Regions from separate parts of the Brevundimonas sp. 374 genome, predicted to be linked through region 2. Evidence: predicted binding sites of a transcription regulator. Region 2 holds the regulator's gene; each other region holds the start of a gene.
The links. Region 2 encodes LexA, which represses DNA repair genes until DNA is damaged. Its sites were predicted from a motif close to ATGTTCNCNANNTGTTCT; they were not measured.
Positions count from the first base shown of each region.

Region 1: the regulator LexA is predicted to act here: its motif matches at 2,544-2,561, upstream of BLR19_RS13720 (ImuA family protein).
Region 3: the regulator LexA is predicted to act here: its motif matches at 2,445-2,462, upstream of dinB (DNA polymerase IV).

Region 1 is NZ_FNKT01000007.1:41,394-46,524, reverse strand. Features, by position in the region: gene BLR19_RS13730 (SemiSWEET family sugar transporter) at 1-131, shown strand, start outside; gene BLR19_RS13725 (Y-family DNA polymerase) at 329-1,846, opposite strand; gene BLR19_RS13720 (ImuA family protein) at 1,761-2,516, opposite strand; gene BLR19_RS13715 (hypothetical protein) at 2,656-2,994, shown strand; gene BLR19_RS13710 (DUF1810 domain-containing protein) at 2,991-3,431, shown strand; gene BLR19_RS13705 (SOS response-associated peptidase) at 3,457-4,164, opposite strand; gene BLR19_RS13700 (hypothetical protein) at 4,164-4,610, opposite strand; gene BLR19_RS13695 (hypothetical protein) at 4,612-4,848, opposite strand.
Region 2 is NZ_FNKT01000001.1:587,280-592,410, reverse strand. Features, by position in the region: gene BLR19_RS02915 (ComEC/Rec2 family competence protein) at 1-2,050, shown strand, start outside; gene lexA (transcriptional repressor LexA) at 2,031-2,729, opposite strand; gene trpC (indole-3-glycerol phosphate synthase TrpC) at 2,847-3,641, opposite strand; gene trpD (anthranilate phosphoribosyltransferase) at 3,638-4,675, opposite strand; gene BLR19_RS02895 (anthranilate synthase component II) at 4,678-5,131, opposite strand, start outside.
Region 3 is NZ_FNKT01000007.1:64,311-69,441, reverse strand. Features, by position in the region: gene BLR19_RS13870 (error-prone DNA polymerase) at 1-2,372, opposite strand, end outside; gene dinB (DNA polymerase IV) at 2,483-3,556, shown strand; gene BLR19_RS13860 (alpha-ketoglutarate-dependent dioxygenase AlkB) at 3,553-4,113, shown strand; gene BLR19_RS13855 (exodeoxyribonuclease III) at 4,158-4,931, opposite strand; gene BLR19_RS13850 (arylesterase) at 4,936-5,131, opposite strand, start outside.

The sequences.
Region 1 (5,131 bases), on a different contig from region 2:
TCTGGGTGGTCTATGGCGTCATGACCCGAGCCTGGCCGGTGGCTGTGTCGAACAGTTTTGCCCTGGTCATGGCGGCCTGCGTCCTGATCATGAAGTGGCGGTTTCGCGATGGCGATCCTGACGGGCATTAGGTTGCATCTACCGGCTACCGCGTATCCCTCGCCTTGCCCGTGCCTGTCAGACGTGGCCCGGTACAACCGGTATTGCTGGGGAGGGCCATGCAGACATGCTATTTGTCCGATCAACAAGCGGCAGCCAAGGCCGACGGTCAGCAATTCCGAGACAGCGCGGACCACTCGAGATTGACATTGACCCCGGTCGAAAGGTGTCAGCCGAAGAGCCCGTGGAGCCACCAGCTGAGATCGCCGGTCTGAGACTGTTCGCCATCGCCGCGTCGAAAGACCCAGAAGCGCGCGCCAGCTTCGTCCTCCAGCTGAAAATAGTCGCGCACCGCATCGCGTTCGCCGTCACGCCGCCACCATTCGCCGAAGATCCGCTCAGGACCGTCAGCGCGCCTGACGCGATGACGAACGCCGCGCCAGCTAAAGGCGACCGGCGGCTGATCGGGCATAAGCGCGACGGCCTCGATGGCTTCGGGTTGGGCGAGCAACCGGGAAGGGCGCGGCCAGCGTCGCGTCCAGGTTTCCGGCACCGGCGGCGCGGTCGGCGGCAGTTTGCGGATCGAGCGTTCCGGCACGTCGCTCTGCGCGGGGGCCAGTCGATACAGGTTCTGCGGGCCGAGACGATTGGCGAGCAGATCGACGAGATCGCCGATGTCCGGCGTCGCCGGGCCGCCCAGATCGCCGGAACTCGGCGACCAGTCCAGCGGTAGGACGACCGGTGCGGCCAGAACCATGGCCTCCACGCCGAGACCAGGATCGACGGTTTCGATCTTGTCGCACAGCAGGCGTGTGAGCCGCGCGACATCGCGCACGGGGCGCGCCAGGCCGACGCGGACGGCCTCGGTCCGGTTGTCGATCCGTTCAAACCGCAGGTCGAGCCGCGACGCGCCAAGCCCCTGAGCCTCGAGCGCCTCGCTCAGGGCTTCGACCAGTTTCAGCGTGTAGCGTGCCAGGGTCTCGGGCGCGCCGATCGGCTCGGCGAAGACCCGCCGGACCTGGATCAGTTCCGGAGCGTCGATCGGGGTGATCGGCTCCTGGGCGCGACCGTAGGCCTGATCCAGTCGGCGGATCAGTTCCGGCCCGAAGCGCAGGGCCAGAGGCGCGCGAGGCTTGGCCTCCAGTTCGCCTATGGTGTCGATCCCCAGACGTCCCAGGCCATCGACCATGTCGGCGGGCAGGCGCAAGGCGCGCAAGGGCAGGCGACGGATGGCAGGCCCCCCGCGCGCGACGACGATCGTCGGTTCGGCGAGGTTGCGGGCCAGGGCATGGGCGGCGCCCCAGGTGTCGGCGAGGGCGGCGTGGGCGCCCAGGCCGACAGCGGCGGTCTGGGCGATCAGATCCTCGAGCAGGCCCTCATCGCCGCCATAGCGGTGACCGGCCCCGGTGACGTCGAGCACCAGGCCGTCCGGCGGGTCGGCGGCCACGATCGGCGCATAGCGGCGCAGCGCCCAAAGGGCGAGCTGGTCCAGGGCGGCCGCGTCGCCTGCCGGATCGAAGGGATGGAGGACAAGATCGGCGACCAGGGCCCGGGCCTGGGTCGCGGCCATGCCGGGATGCAGCCGATGGGCGCGGGCGGCGAGGTCGGCGGCCAGAACGACGCGTTTGCGGCCCTGGCGCCCGACCAGGACCATCGGCGTATCAGGCGACGGCGCGTCGGGTCCAAGACGGCGTCGCAGCCGATCGGTCGGCCAGGTGGGGAGGTAGAGCGAGACGACCCGTCTCATCGCAGGCTTCCAGTTCGAAATCCGCGCAGGCTCCGGCGCGGCAACGGATCAGTTCGACAAACCAGCGCGGGCGGCCGACGCCGGGCACGGGCAGGGGGGCGGAGGGCAGGGCGGTGACCCGCCAGCGGGTGGCGGCGGCGGTCGGCTGGCCGAAGTCCGCCGCCTCGGCCTGACGACGCCATCGTCGCACCGCCAGGCCGAGCGAGCCCGTGTCCTGGGCGACCAGCTGCAGCCGCCGGGACGCCGTCATGGACAGGCGGGCCACTTCGCCGACGACCGCGCCGAAGCCGCCGTGACGCAGGCCGTCCTCGAAGGCGGCCAGCAATCCGGCCTCGTCGCCGGCCTCCACATAGATGACTCGGTTCGAGGACAGCCCCGCCTGCTCCAGCGCCGGCGCGAACAGGTCCGGGCGGGTCACACACCAGAGCACCGGCCCCTGGGTGCGCGCTGCCACACCGGCCGTAAACAAGGCGGCGACGGCCCCGTCGATGGCCCCGTGACCGCCGCCGGCCACCTCATGCAGCGCGCCGAGCGCCAGGCCGCCGGCGGGCAGCCGGCGATCAAGCGCGGCCAGGCCGAACGGCAGCACGCCGCCAGGCGGACGTCGACCCGCCTCGATGCGTGCGATCTCCGCGCGGAGCGCCCGGAAGGATGGTGGGGCGGCGGACATATTCTCCTGAAACCGAATGCGAGCTAAATGTTCCGTGTTTGTTCTTATTTGAGCGTATGAGAGTCAAGGCGGATCGCAACGGCGTTGTGGATCGCCCTGTGGGCGGCGCCATCCCGGTTCGCTGTGCGTTGTCCCGACGATGACGCAGCCCCTCCGATATCCCACGACCCCCGACGGCCGCTATTTCGTGGTGCGAGGCCGGCTGTGGCGGTGCTCCAATCCCGCTCTATCGGCGGAGGCGAGGGATAAGCTGGTGCATGATCTGATGTCGGCGCGCCGGGCCGCGAGGACAGCGCTGGCGTCTGAGGATACGGACGCACTGGCCGCAGCGAGGCGCAGCGTCGACAAGGCCAAGGTCGGATTGGGGGAGCGGGGCCCGGTGTGGTGGACCGACGGCTCGCCGGATCTCAATCGGCACATGGCGCGAAACACCACCTATGCGGACTGGTTCGCCAGTCTGGGCGAAGCGCCCGAATGACCACAGCACTCGACCGTTTCGTCCTAGCTCAAGACCCCGTGTTCGAAACGGCGATGGCCGAGCTCGCGGCGGGTCGCAAGACAAGCCACTGGATGTGGTTCGTCTTCCCCCAGGCGCGGTCGTTGGGACGGTCTTCGACGGCTGCCTTGTATGGGATCGGATCGCTCGCGGAGGCGCAAGCCTATCTGCTGCATCCCGTTCTAGGGGCGCGTCTCATCCGCGCTGCCCAGAGCGCGACCACAGCGCCGGCGGTTTCGGTGCATCAGCTGTTCGGATCGCCCGATGACCTCAAATTCCGCTCGTCGATGACCCTGTTTGCCGCCGTGGCGCCCGATCCGAGTGTGTTCGATGCGGCGCTCGCACGTTGGGGCCTTTCGCCTGATCCGTTGACCGCAGAACTTGTGTTGACCGCCAGGACGGGACCGGATCGTCTTTAAACAACTATCAGAGGCTTTACGTGGCCTAGGCGTCGATAACTGACAAAGCGCCGTCGGGCAGCGGGCGCTGCAGCGCCTTGGCCGTCTCCCACGGCGCCGTCATCCAGGCCTCGATCTCGTCGGACTGCGTCAGGATCACCGGCATGGCCTTGGGGTGAACCGCGCCGACCTCGGCGTTAGGCTCGGTCGTCAGAAAGGCGAAGACATCGATCGTCTCCATGCCGGTCTTGATCTTGCGGACGCTCGTGTGGGCTTGGAGGTGGATGCCGGCGAAGAAGGCGAGCGGCTTGGGTTCGTCTCCCGCAAGCTTGAACCAGACGGGTTGGTATTTTCCGGCCGCATCACGGCCCGGTTCGCTGAAGGCAGTGAAAGGCACCAGGCATCGAGATGCCGGCGACAGATATGGGCGCCAATGGCCGGAGCTGGTGTTGCGGACGTTGGTCGTGCCGCTGTCGGGTTCGAACTCGAGGACTTTCTGAAAGTCGACCTCGCCGCCTTTGGCCCTTAGCTTGTCGGCACGTCTCGTCGCATTGTCGAAGATCATCTTCTGGGATGACGGCATGCCCCAGCGCGCCGAAGCCAGAATGCGCTCTGCGCCCTCCCAGCGCACGATCGGCGCGGGATAGTCGGGATAGACGTCGCCCGGCGCGAGGTTTCCGACGGTCGATCGCATGGCGTTCGCCGCATCCAATATGGCTTGGGGGCCGGAGCGTTGGCGGTACAGGTTGCACATCAGGCTTTGGCCTTTTTCAGAGCCGCAGCCAGGGATTTGCGCTCCGCCTCATAGGTCGTCTCCGCCTCCTGACGCGCCTGATTCAGCGCGGCCTGTCGTTCTTCGAAATTAGCCATCTCGGCCTGACGGCGTTCGTCCAAATCGGCCAACGCCGTCTTCAGCTTTTCAATCCTGGCGGCCTTCGCCCTGGACGGTTCCCGAGGTTTGGCGGGTTTCGCCTTGCCGATCTTGCCGACATCGATCGCAAGCCCGCGCTCGACGACCTCGCCAGGAGAGGCTAGGGCGGCCTCGTAATCCGGTCCGCCGGAAAGCTGGCTCGCCAGGCCGGTTGCGAACAGATCCTGCTTTGAGCCCCAGGCCTCCAAAGCCTTGGGTCGCGAGCTTGTGGCGACGGTGAAGGCATGGAAGCCGTCGGACCAGGTGAAGACCTTCAGCTTGGCCGCCATGTCAGTCGATCAGTCCGCGACGCTGCATGTCCATGATGATGGGATCGGTCAGCGAAGCGATGACCTCCATGTCGAAGGCGTCCTCCGCTTCCATCTCATCGGCAAATGAGCGTGGCGGGTTTTGGCGCAGGGTCGAAAGCCGCCAGGACGACTGGACCACCTGCTGCCGGGCCAGATGCTCGATGCGTTGAAGGCGAACGCCGGCGCGCGATCTGATGAGGGTCTTGCGTGTCGCCATCAGTCGGTCCTCCCGGCCGAACCCTGACACGCAGGCCGACGAATGTGGAGTCGCGACCGCGCAAAGACCGCGTTCGAGCGCCATCGCCAACAAGGTCAGGCGTGAGCGCTCCAGCTACGTCTGGCCTTGACTCATCTCGGCGGTTAGCAACGTCCGCTTCCGGGGTTGCCTTTGGCCCGCCGATGCCCGTCATGACTTCGAGATCGTTGGATAACCGGGAAGAAGTTCTTGGTTTGTGCTCACCCTCCGTTATGCTTCCAACTCACCAGCAGATGAGCACCGA
Region 2 (5,131 bases):
ATTCGGCGCGGGTGGGGGGGGCTATTTTGCCCTGCGAGCCGAGCCGGTCTTGTGGCCCTTGGTGCTGGGGGCCGCCTTGACCTTTGGGCTGTGGGTCGTGGCGCGTAGGCGCGGCTGGTCGCGGCGTCTGACTTGGCTGCTGTTGATGGTGGCCTGCGTTTCAGGTGGGCTGGCGGCGGCCAAGGTGCGCACCGAAGCCGTCGCCGCGCCGATCGCGCCCGTGCTCAGCGAACCGACCGTGATCGAAGCCTGGGTCGTCGATGTCGACAGCCCGGGGCAGCGAGGCGCGCGGGTCGTGATCGCGCCGGTCTGGATCCGGGGACTGACGCCCGAACAGACGCCGGTGCGCTTGCGAGCGACGGTGCGGGGCCACCCTCCACGGCCCGGCGAAGCGATCCGCCTGTTCGCCATTCTGAATCCGCCGCCTGCGCCGGCCAGCCCCGGCGCCTACGACTTCGGCCGGAACGCCTTCTTCCAAGGCATGGGAGGCGTGGCGTTTGCCTTGGGCGAAACGCGTGGGGCTGAGCTAGCCCTTCCGCCGTGGCGACTTCGACTTGAAATGGCGGTCAACGGCGCACGCTTCGCACTGGCCGAGAGGATCGTCGCGCGGCTCGGCGAACGGACCGGCGGGATCGCCGCCGCCATGACGACCAGTCACGAAACCTGGATCAGTCAGGAGGACATGGATGTGATGCGCGATTCCGGCCTGGCGCACATCCTGTCGGTGTCAGGGCTGCACATGGCCATCGTCGGCGGGTTCGTCTTCTTCGCTGTACGTCTGGGCGTGGCGGCCTTGCCGTGGCTGGCGCTGCGGATTCCGGGCAAGAAGGTCGCGGCGGTGGCCGGGCTGACGGCGGTCGGCGTCTATCTGATCGTGTCTGGCGCGCCGCCGCCGGCCGAGCGGGCGGCGATCACCGCCTCCATCGCCTTTCTCGCCATCCTGCTGGATCGACAGGCGGTGACGATGCATGGCCTGGCTGTGGCGGCCTTCATCGTTCTGGCGATCCAGCCTGAAGCCATCGTCACGCCGGGCTTCCAGATGTCGTTCGCGGCGACGGCGGCCTTGGTCGCCTTGGTCGAGGCTTGGCCGAAGCGCCCGCGCGAAATATCCGCGCCCTTGCCGATCCTGGCAGTCCAACGGCTGGGCGGGTGGCTGACGGCGGCTGTGGCGGCCAGCGTCGTCGCAGGATTGGCGACGGGACCTTTCGCCATGCAGCATTTCAACCGCACCGCCATGTACGGACTGCTGGCCAATCTCGGCACGTCGCCCGTGGCGGACTTCATCCTGATGCCCGCGCTGGCTTTGGGCGCAGCGCTTGAGCCTCTGGGGCTGGGGGGACCGTTCCTGGCGGTCGCGGGATGGGGCGTGGATCTGATGCTGGCGATCGGCGCCTGGACGGCGGGATTGCCCGGCGCGGTCAGAACGGTCGCCAGCGCGCCAAATTATGTCCTGCCCATCGCCTTTCTGGGCGTGCTGTTCGTCTGTCTGTGGCAGGGCCGCCTGCGCTGGTTGGGACTGCCCTTTGCAGCCGCCGTCCTGATCTGGCCGCGTGAACCGACGCCGGACCTCTGGATTGGCGACGGCGGGACAAACGCCGCCTTTCAGCGTGATCAGGCGGCCGTCGTGGTCCGGCCTGGCGTGCGCGAGTTTGCGGTGGATCTCTGGTCGCGGCGACGAGGGCTGACCATGACGGATCGCTCGGAGACGGGCTGGGTCTGCGACCGCTTCTCCTGTCGACCGGACACCAATGAGGCGGGTCCCGTGGCGATCTGGTGGGGGCGGAAGTCGCCGAGCTCAGATCAGATGGAGACGTTATGCCGCGCAGCGCCCGTCGTCAGCGTCCGCGCTGTCGTCACCTCAATTCCAAGCGCCTGTCAGGATCGCCTTGTCCTGGACGGCGTGGACTTTGCGCAAGGCGGGGCGGTCGAGTTGTGGCGCGTCAGTTCGGGTGGGCCGAACCGGTGGCGCGCGGTGTGGACGGCCGACGTGCGCGGCGACCGTCCCTGGACGCGTCAGTCCGACCCGAAGGTCAGTGATACCGGCGCATGAGGCCGACCAGCTTGCCCTGAACGGCGACTTGATCGGAGCCGTAGATCTTGGTTTCGTAGTTGCGGTTCGCGGGTTCCAGCGCGATCGACGCCCCCTTCTTGCGAAGGCGCTTCAGCGTCGCCTGCTCCCCCTCCACCAGAGCCACCACGATCTCGCCGGAGGCGGCGTTGTCGGTCGATTTGATCACCACCATGTCGCCATTCAGGATACCGGCTTCGATCATGGAGTCGCCTTCGATCTCCAGCAGGTAGTGCTCGCCAGAACCCAACATCGATTCCGGAACCGGATAGCGGGCGGTTTCATGCTCGATCGCGTCGATCGGCGTGCCGGCGGCGATCTTGCCCATCAGCGGCAACTCGCGGGTGTCGTTGGCCGCCATCGGGGCCGCAGGTCTGACACCGCCGCCGCCCTCGATGACGTCGGGCTTGAACCCGGCGCGACCGCGCGGCGCGCCGGCGGTCGCCTGTTCGGGCAGTTTCGTGACTTCCAACGCGCGGGCGCGGTGAGCGAGGCGGCGGATGAAGCCGCGTTCCTCCAGCGCCGTGATCAGCCGGTGAATGCCGGACTTGGAGGCCAGATCGAGCGCCTCCTTCATCTCGTCGAACGAAGGGGAGACGCCGGTCTCCTGAATGCGTTCGTGGATGAACATCAGCAGTTCGTGCTGTTTGCGCGTGAGCATCGCCAAGCCCTTATGCGCCCGCCGACGAATCGGAACGGGCCGTGAACATCTGTCGATGTTCTGTAAGTGTTCCTTGCTAATGTCAACTTAACGGCGGGGCTTGCCGCCGCGTGTCGATCAGGCGGCCAGCAACTGACGGGTCGCCGCCTCGACATCGGCCTGCCGCATCAGGCTCTCGCCAACCAGGATCGCCTGGGCATGCGCGGCCGAAACGCGCGCCACGTCGTCGGGCGTGAAGATGCCGCTTTCGGCGACCAGCAGAGCCCGAACGGGGCTGAGCATCGACAGCCGCTCCGTGGTTTCCAGATCGACCTCGAACGTGCGCAGCGAGCGATTGTTGACCCCAACCAGATCGCCGCCGAGCGCACAAGCGCGCGCCATTTCCTCCTCGTCGTGGGTCTCTATCAGCGCATCCATGCCGAACCGTTCGGCTTCCGACAGCAGCTCGGCGGCCAACCGGTCATCGACCATGGCCAAGATGATCAGGATGCAGTCGGCGCCCAGGGCGCGGCTTTCGGCGACCTGCCAGGGATCGACCAAGAAATCCTTGCGCAGGCAGGGCAGGGCGACGGCCTCGCGGGCCTGGCCCAGATAGGCGTCGTCGCCCTGGAAGCTGGGGCCATCGGTCAGGACCGACAGACAGGCCGCACCGCCGGCCTCATAGGCGCGGGCCAGGGCCGGCGGATCGAAATCGGGCCGGATCAGGCCCTTGGACGGGCTGGCCTTCTTGATCTCGGCGATCAGGGCGGGACGACCGGTTTCCTCGCCTATACGTTCCAAGGCGGCGCGAAAGCCGCGCGGAGCCGATGCGGCGCGGGCCAGGGCTTCGATCGCGTCCTGCGGAGTCGCTGCCTTGCGGGCGGCGACGTCCTCGCGCTTGTAGGTGGCGATACGATCCAGAACGTCGGTCATGCGGGCTCTTCGCTTTCCAGCGGCGTGGAGGTGATGCGGGCCAGGCGATCCAGCGCCTCGGCGGCTCGACCGTCGTCGATGGCGGCAGCGGCGAGCGCGGCGCCGTCGGCCAGATCGACCGCGCGATCGGACACGACGAGGGCGGCGGCGGCGTTCAGCAGCACGATGTCGCGGTAGGGTCCGGCCGCGCCGGCCAGAAGCGCGCGCAGGGCGACGGCGTTCTCTTCGGCGTCGCCGCCACGGATGTCTGCGATAGAGGCGCGCGACAGGCCGGCGTCCTCAGGCGTGACCTGGAAGCGACGAACCGCGCCGTCCTTCCATTCGGCGACGTCCGTGGCGCCGGAAGTCGCCAGTTCGTCCAGGCCTTGGCCGTGAACGGTCCAGGCCCGGGTGGCGCCAAGCCGGCCCAGCACCTCGGCCAGCGGCTCCAGCAGGCGCGGATCATAGACGCCCATGACCTGTCGCCTTGCAGACGCCGGGTTTGAAAGCGGGCCCAACAGGTTGAAGACAGTGCGAAAACCAATCTCGGCTCGCACCGGCCCGACATGACGCATCGCCCCGTGATAGGCCGGCGCGAACAGGAAGCAGATACCGGCCTCGTCCAGCGCCTTCTTCTGCTGCGCCTGCGACGCCATCAGGTTCACGCCCAGGATCGACAGTACGTCGGAAGAGCCTGATTTCGAAGACATCGCCCGATTGCCGTGCTTGGCGACCTTAAGACCGGCTCCGGCCAGAACCAGGGCTGCGGCGGTCGAGATATTGTAGGTGTGCTGACCGTCGCCCCCGGTGCCGCAGGTGTCGATCACCTCATAGGGATGATCCAGCGTCAGGGCGGCTTCACGCATGGCGCTCGCGAAGGCGGCGATCTCGTCCACGGTCTCGCCGCGCATCCGCATGGCGGTGACGGCGGCGGCGACTTGCGACGGGGTCGGCTCGCCGCGCAGGCAGGCGGCGAAGAAGTCGTGCGCCTGCTGGGACGTCAGGGAATGGCCCTCGACCAGTCGGGCGAGGATCGGCTTGAACCCGTCGCCCATGGTCAGGCGGCCGCGAGGCGCTTTACGCCGGCGATATCAAGGAAGTTGGCCAGCATGTCGTGACCGTGCTCGGTGGCGATGGATTCCGGGTGGAACTGAACGCCGTGGATCGGGCGCGTACGGTGCTGCAGACCCATGATCTCCCCGTCGGCGGTCCAGGCGGTGACCTCCAGGTCGTCGGGCAGGGTTTCGCGCTTGACCGCCAGCGAGTGATAGCGTGTGGCGATGAAGGGCGAGGGCAGGTCGGCGAAAACGCTCTGGCCCTCATGCAGGATCGGCGAGGTCTTGCCGTGCATCAGGGTCTTGGCGCGGATGACGTCGCCGCCGAAGGCCTGGCCGATGGCCTGATGACCCAGGCACACGCCCAGGATCGGCATCGACGCTGGCGCGGTCGTGATCAACGGCAGGCAGATGCCCGCCTGATCGGGCGCGCACGGGCCGGGCGACAGCAGAACG
Region 3 (5,131 bases), on a different contig from region 2:
TCCTCGCCCGCAGTCTCCAAGGTGCAGTCCCAGCGACTGGCGTTGACGCAGACGGGCCGGATCTCGACGCCGTGCTGCTGGGCGTCACGGACGATCTGCGCCGGCGCATAGAAGCCCATGGGCTGGGCGTTTAGCAGCGCGGCGCAGAAGACATCCGGGTGATGGCATTTAAGCCAGGAGGAGGCGTAGGCGATCAGGGCGAAGGAGGCCGCATGGCTTTCCGGAAAGCCGTAGGAGCCGAACCCTTCCAGCTGGCTGAAGGTCTTCTCGGCGAAGGCGGCGTCATAGCCGCGCTCGACCATGCCGCTGATCAGCTTGTCCTTGAAATGGCTGACCCCGCCGGTGAATTTGAACGTCGCCATGGCGCGGCGGAGCTGATCGGCTTCCGAAGCGGTGAAGCCGGCGCATTCAATCGCGACCCGCATGGCCTGTTCCTGGAACAGCGGCACGCCCAGCGTCTTGCCCAGCACCTTTTCCAGCTCGGGCTTGGGATAGACGACGTCCTCCTTGCCCTCTCTGCGGCGCAGATAGGGATGGACCATGTCGCCCTGGATCGGCCCGGGACGGACGATGGCGACCTCGATGACCAGATCGTAGAAGGTGCGCGGCTTGATCCGCGGGAGCATGGCCATCTGCGCCCGGCTCTCGATCTGGAAGACCCCGAGCGTGTCGGCCTTCCGGATCATCGCATAGGTCCGGGGATCCTCGGCCGGGATGCTGGCGAGGTCGAGCGCAATCCCCTTGTGCTCGGCCAAGAGGTCGAAGCCGCGCTTCATGCAGCTGAGCATGCCGAGCGCCAGCACATCGACCTTCATGAACTTGAGGACGTCGATGTCGTCCTTGTCCCATTCGATGACCTGGCGATCCTTCATCGCCGCCGGCTCGATCGGGACCAGGTCGTCCAGTCGATCCCGGGTCAGGACGAAGCCGCCGGGGTGCTGGCTGAGATGGCGCGGGGCGCCGATCAGCTGGCGCGACAGCTCCAGCGCCAGGCGGAGCCGCCGGTCCTCCAGATTGAGGTTCAGGTCCGCGACATGTTTGTCCTCGACGCCCTCGCTGGAATAGCTCCAGACTTGCGACGACAGCGTCTTGATCAGGTCTTCGCTCAGACCCAGCGCCTTGCCGACGTCGCGCAGGGCGCCGCGCGAGCGATAGCGGGTGACGACGGAGCAGAGGGCGGCGTGGTTGCGGCCGTAGGTCTCGAAGATCCACTGCATGACGACCTCGCGCCGCTCGTGCTCGAAATCGACATCGATGTCCGGGGGCTCACGGCGCTCCTGGCTGACGAAGCGCTCGAACAACAGATCATTGCGGCCCGGGTCGATCGAGGTGATGCCCAGCACATAGCAGACGGCGGAGTTGGCGGCCGAGCCGCGGCCCTGGCACAGGATGTCCTGGCTGCGGGCGAAGCGCACGATCGAGTGGACCGTGAGGAAATAGGGCGCATAGTCCAGCGTGCCGATCAGATCGAGCTCGTGACGCAGGGTCTTGCGCACACTGTCCGGCAGACCCTCCGGATACCGATCCGCCGCTCCGGCCCAGGTCAGCTGTTCGAGGGTCTGCTGCGGCGTCATGCCCGGCGTCGAGACCTCGTCGGGATATTGATAGGCCAGTTCGTCGAGTGAGAAGCGGCACCGGCCGGCGATCTCGACCGAGCGGGCCAGGGCCTCGGGATAGCCCTTGAACAGGCGGTGCATCTCGTGGGGCGGCTTCAGATAGCGATCCGCATGGCGTTCGCGCCGGAGGCCCAGTTCGTCGATGGTGCAGCCGTGCCGGACGCAGGTGACGACGTCCTGCAGCAGTCTCTGGTCGGGATGATGGAAGAGGACGTCATTGGTCACGACGGTCGGCACGCCGGCCTGGACGGCGAGGGTCGACAGGTCGTGCAGCCGCAAGGCATCGCGGGGGCGTCGCCGCAGCGTCAGGGCGAGATAGGCGCCCGCGGGAAAGGTCGCCTTCAGCCGTCGCAGATTGGCGGCGCAGGCCTCGTCCGCCTCGTCCGGTACCAGGATGGCGATAAGGCCCTCCGACCAATCTTTCAGATCCGACCAGTCGAGGTGGCATTTGGCCTTGCCGGCGCGGCGCTTGCCCAGGGAGAGCAGGCGCGTGAGTCGGGAGTAGGCCGGCCGATCGGTCGGATAGACGAGCACCCCCGTCCCATCGATCAGATCAAGCCGGCAGCCCACGATCAGCCGTACGCCGGAGGCCTTGGCCGCCTCGTGGGCGCGGACGATTCCGGCCAGCGAGTTGCGATCTACGATGGCGAGGGCCTCAAGCCCGCACAGCCGCGCCTGTTCGAACAGCAGCTCGCAACTGCTGGCGCCGCGCAGGAAGGAGAAGTGCGAAGTGGCTTGGAGCTCGACGTAGGACATAGGGATCAGGCGGCTGTTTGATCTCCCCGACAGCACTCCGGCGAACAGAATGGCAAGCGTCGCCTTGGACAAATGTTTTCTTTTTGTTCTCGTCTTGATATGCAGGCTGCATGTCCGGCGTCGCCACCCGCAAGATCGTCCACGTGGACATGGACGCCTTCTTCGCCTCCGTGGAACAGAGGGATGATCCCGCCCTGCGCGGTCGGCCCGTGGCGGTCGGTCATGCGGCGGCGCGCGGCGTGGTCGCCGCCGCCAGCTATGAGGCGCGGCGGTTCGGGGTGCGTTCGGCCATGCCCTCGACAACCGCCCAGCGGAAGTGTCCAAACCTCGTCTTCGTCCCGCCGCGCTTCGAGGTCTATCGCGCGGCGTCGGCGCAGATCCATGCGATCTTTTCGGACTACACCAATCTGATCGAACCTCTGTCTCTAGACGAGGCCTATCTCGATGTGACGGCCGATCGGCGAGGCCTGGGGACCGCCTCGGCGACGGCGCAGGAAATCCGGCGGCGGATCTTTGAAGAGACCGGCCTGACCGCCTCGGCGGGCGTTTCCTACAACAAGTTTCTGGCCAAGCTGGCGTCGGACCAGAACAAGCCGAACGGCCAGTTCGTCGTGGCGCCCGGGCGCGGCGAGGCCTTCGTGGAAGACTTGCCGGTCCGGCGGTTCTACGGCGTGGGGCCGGTGACCGCCGCCAAGATGGAAGGGCTAGGAATCCGCACCGGCGCGGATCTGCGCCGCCAGTCCCTGGCCTTTCTCCAGCATCATTTTGGCAAGTCCGGGCCCTGGTATTACGCCATCGCGCGCGGGCAGGACGACCGGGCGGTCAATCCGGACCGGACGCGCAAATCGAGCGGGTCGGAAACTACCTTCGCCTCCGACCTGACTGATCCGGACGCGATAGAGGCCGGGGTGGGGGCCATGGCCGACGATGTCTGGGCCTGGTGCGAGCAGACCGGCAGTCGCGGACGGACGGTCACCGTCAAGGTCAAATGGGCGGACTTCCAGCAGTCGACGCGAAGCCGGTCCCAGTCCGAGCCCGTGGCCTCCCGCCAGACCCTGCACGAGGTCAGTCGGGTGCTGGTTCGGTCCCTCTACCCGCTAAGCCGGGGCGTGCGCCTGGTTGGTGTGAGCCTGTCCAATCTGGAGACGACCGGCGCCGCGGTGAACCAACTGGTCCTGGCGTGACCGAACTATCGCAAATCGACCTGTTCGACGATGCACCCGCGCGCACGCCCGTGGTGGCGGGCTTTGACTATTGGGCCGGCGTCCTGTCGGCGCCTGAACAGGCCGCGCTTGTCGCCGCGCTCCAGACTCTGGCGTTCAAACCCTATGAACATCTGGGCTACCTGGGTCATCGCCGGATCGCCGCCTTCGACCGCGGGGGTGATGGCGCGGGTTGGCCGGCGTTTCTCTCGACCTTAATGGCGCGCTTGGCGGGCCGCCTCGATCTGAAAGGCGCGGCCTTTGTGCAGGTTCTGGTCAATGAATATGCGCCGGGCGCCGGCATCGGCTGGCATCGCGACCGCCCCGTCTATGGGGAAATCCTGGGCGTGTCCTTACTTGCGCCCTGCGTGATGCGGCTGCGCCGTCGCCAGGGGGCGGGCTTTCTACGTCGAAATGCGGCGCTGGCGAGCGGCTCGGTCTATCGCCTGTCAGGAGAGGCGCGCGCTGCCTGGGAGCATTCTATCACACCTATGACAGCCTTTCGCTATTCCATCACCTTCCGGACCCTGACGGCTTGACGATTGTTGGGTCGACTGACGTCCAGCGGTCCGGATCGGCTGGGTCAGGCAAGCTCGATCCAGACCGGCGCGTGGTCGCTCGCGCCCTCGGCGCCGCGCACCGCGCGATCAACGCCGGCGTCGGTCAGCCGTTCGGCCGCGAGACCGTTGAGCAGCACATGGTCGATCCGCAGACCGGCGTCGCGGCACCAGGCCTCGCGGAAATAGGACCAGAAGGTCCAGGGCGGCGGATCGTGCGGGAAACGCTCGCGCAGGGCGTCGGTCCAGCCCTGGTCCAGCAGGCGCTTGAAGGCCGCGCGGCTCTCGGGCTGAAGCAGGGCGTCGGCCTTCCACGAACTGGTGTTGTAGATGTCGGCGTTGGTCGGGACGACATTGTAGTCGCCGGCGAGCACGACCGGCGCTGCAGTGGCGTAGAGGGTCCCCGCATGGGCGATCAGCCGGTCGGCCCAGGCAAGCTTGTAGTCGAACTTGGGCCCGGGCCTGGGATTGCCGTTGGGCAAATAGAGGCAGCCGATCAACACGCCATTGACTGCCGCCTCTATATAACGGGCCTGGGGATCAGTGGCGTTGCCGGGCAGCCGGCGTCGGGTCACGACCGGCTCGCCGATGCGGCTTAGGATTGCGACGCCGTTCCAGCGCTGTTCGCCAACCCAGGCCGCATCGTAGCCGGCCGCCTTGATCTCGGCATTCGGAAATTGGCTGTCGGTCGCCTTCAGCTCCTGAAGGCAGACCACGTCCGGCTGGGCCTGTTCAAGCCAGGCGAGGAGATTGGGCAGGCGACGATTGACGCGGTTGATGTTGAAGGTGGCCAGCCGCATCCCGTCACGGCGTCCGCAGGGCCGCCAGGGCGGATCGCACATGGGGTGCAAGGGTGTCGGCCATCTTGCCCACGCCGGCGGCGTTGGGATGGATCCGGTCCGGCAAGACATAGGCCGGCTGCAACGCTACACCCTCCATCAGGAAGGGCATCAGGGGCACGCTCGCTGCGCGAGCGACCTCGGGGTAGACCGCGTCGAAC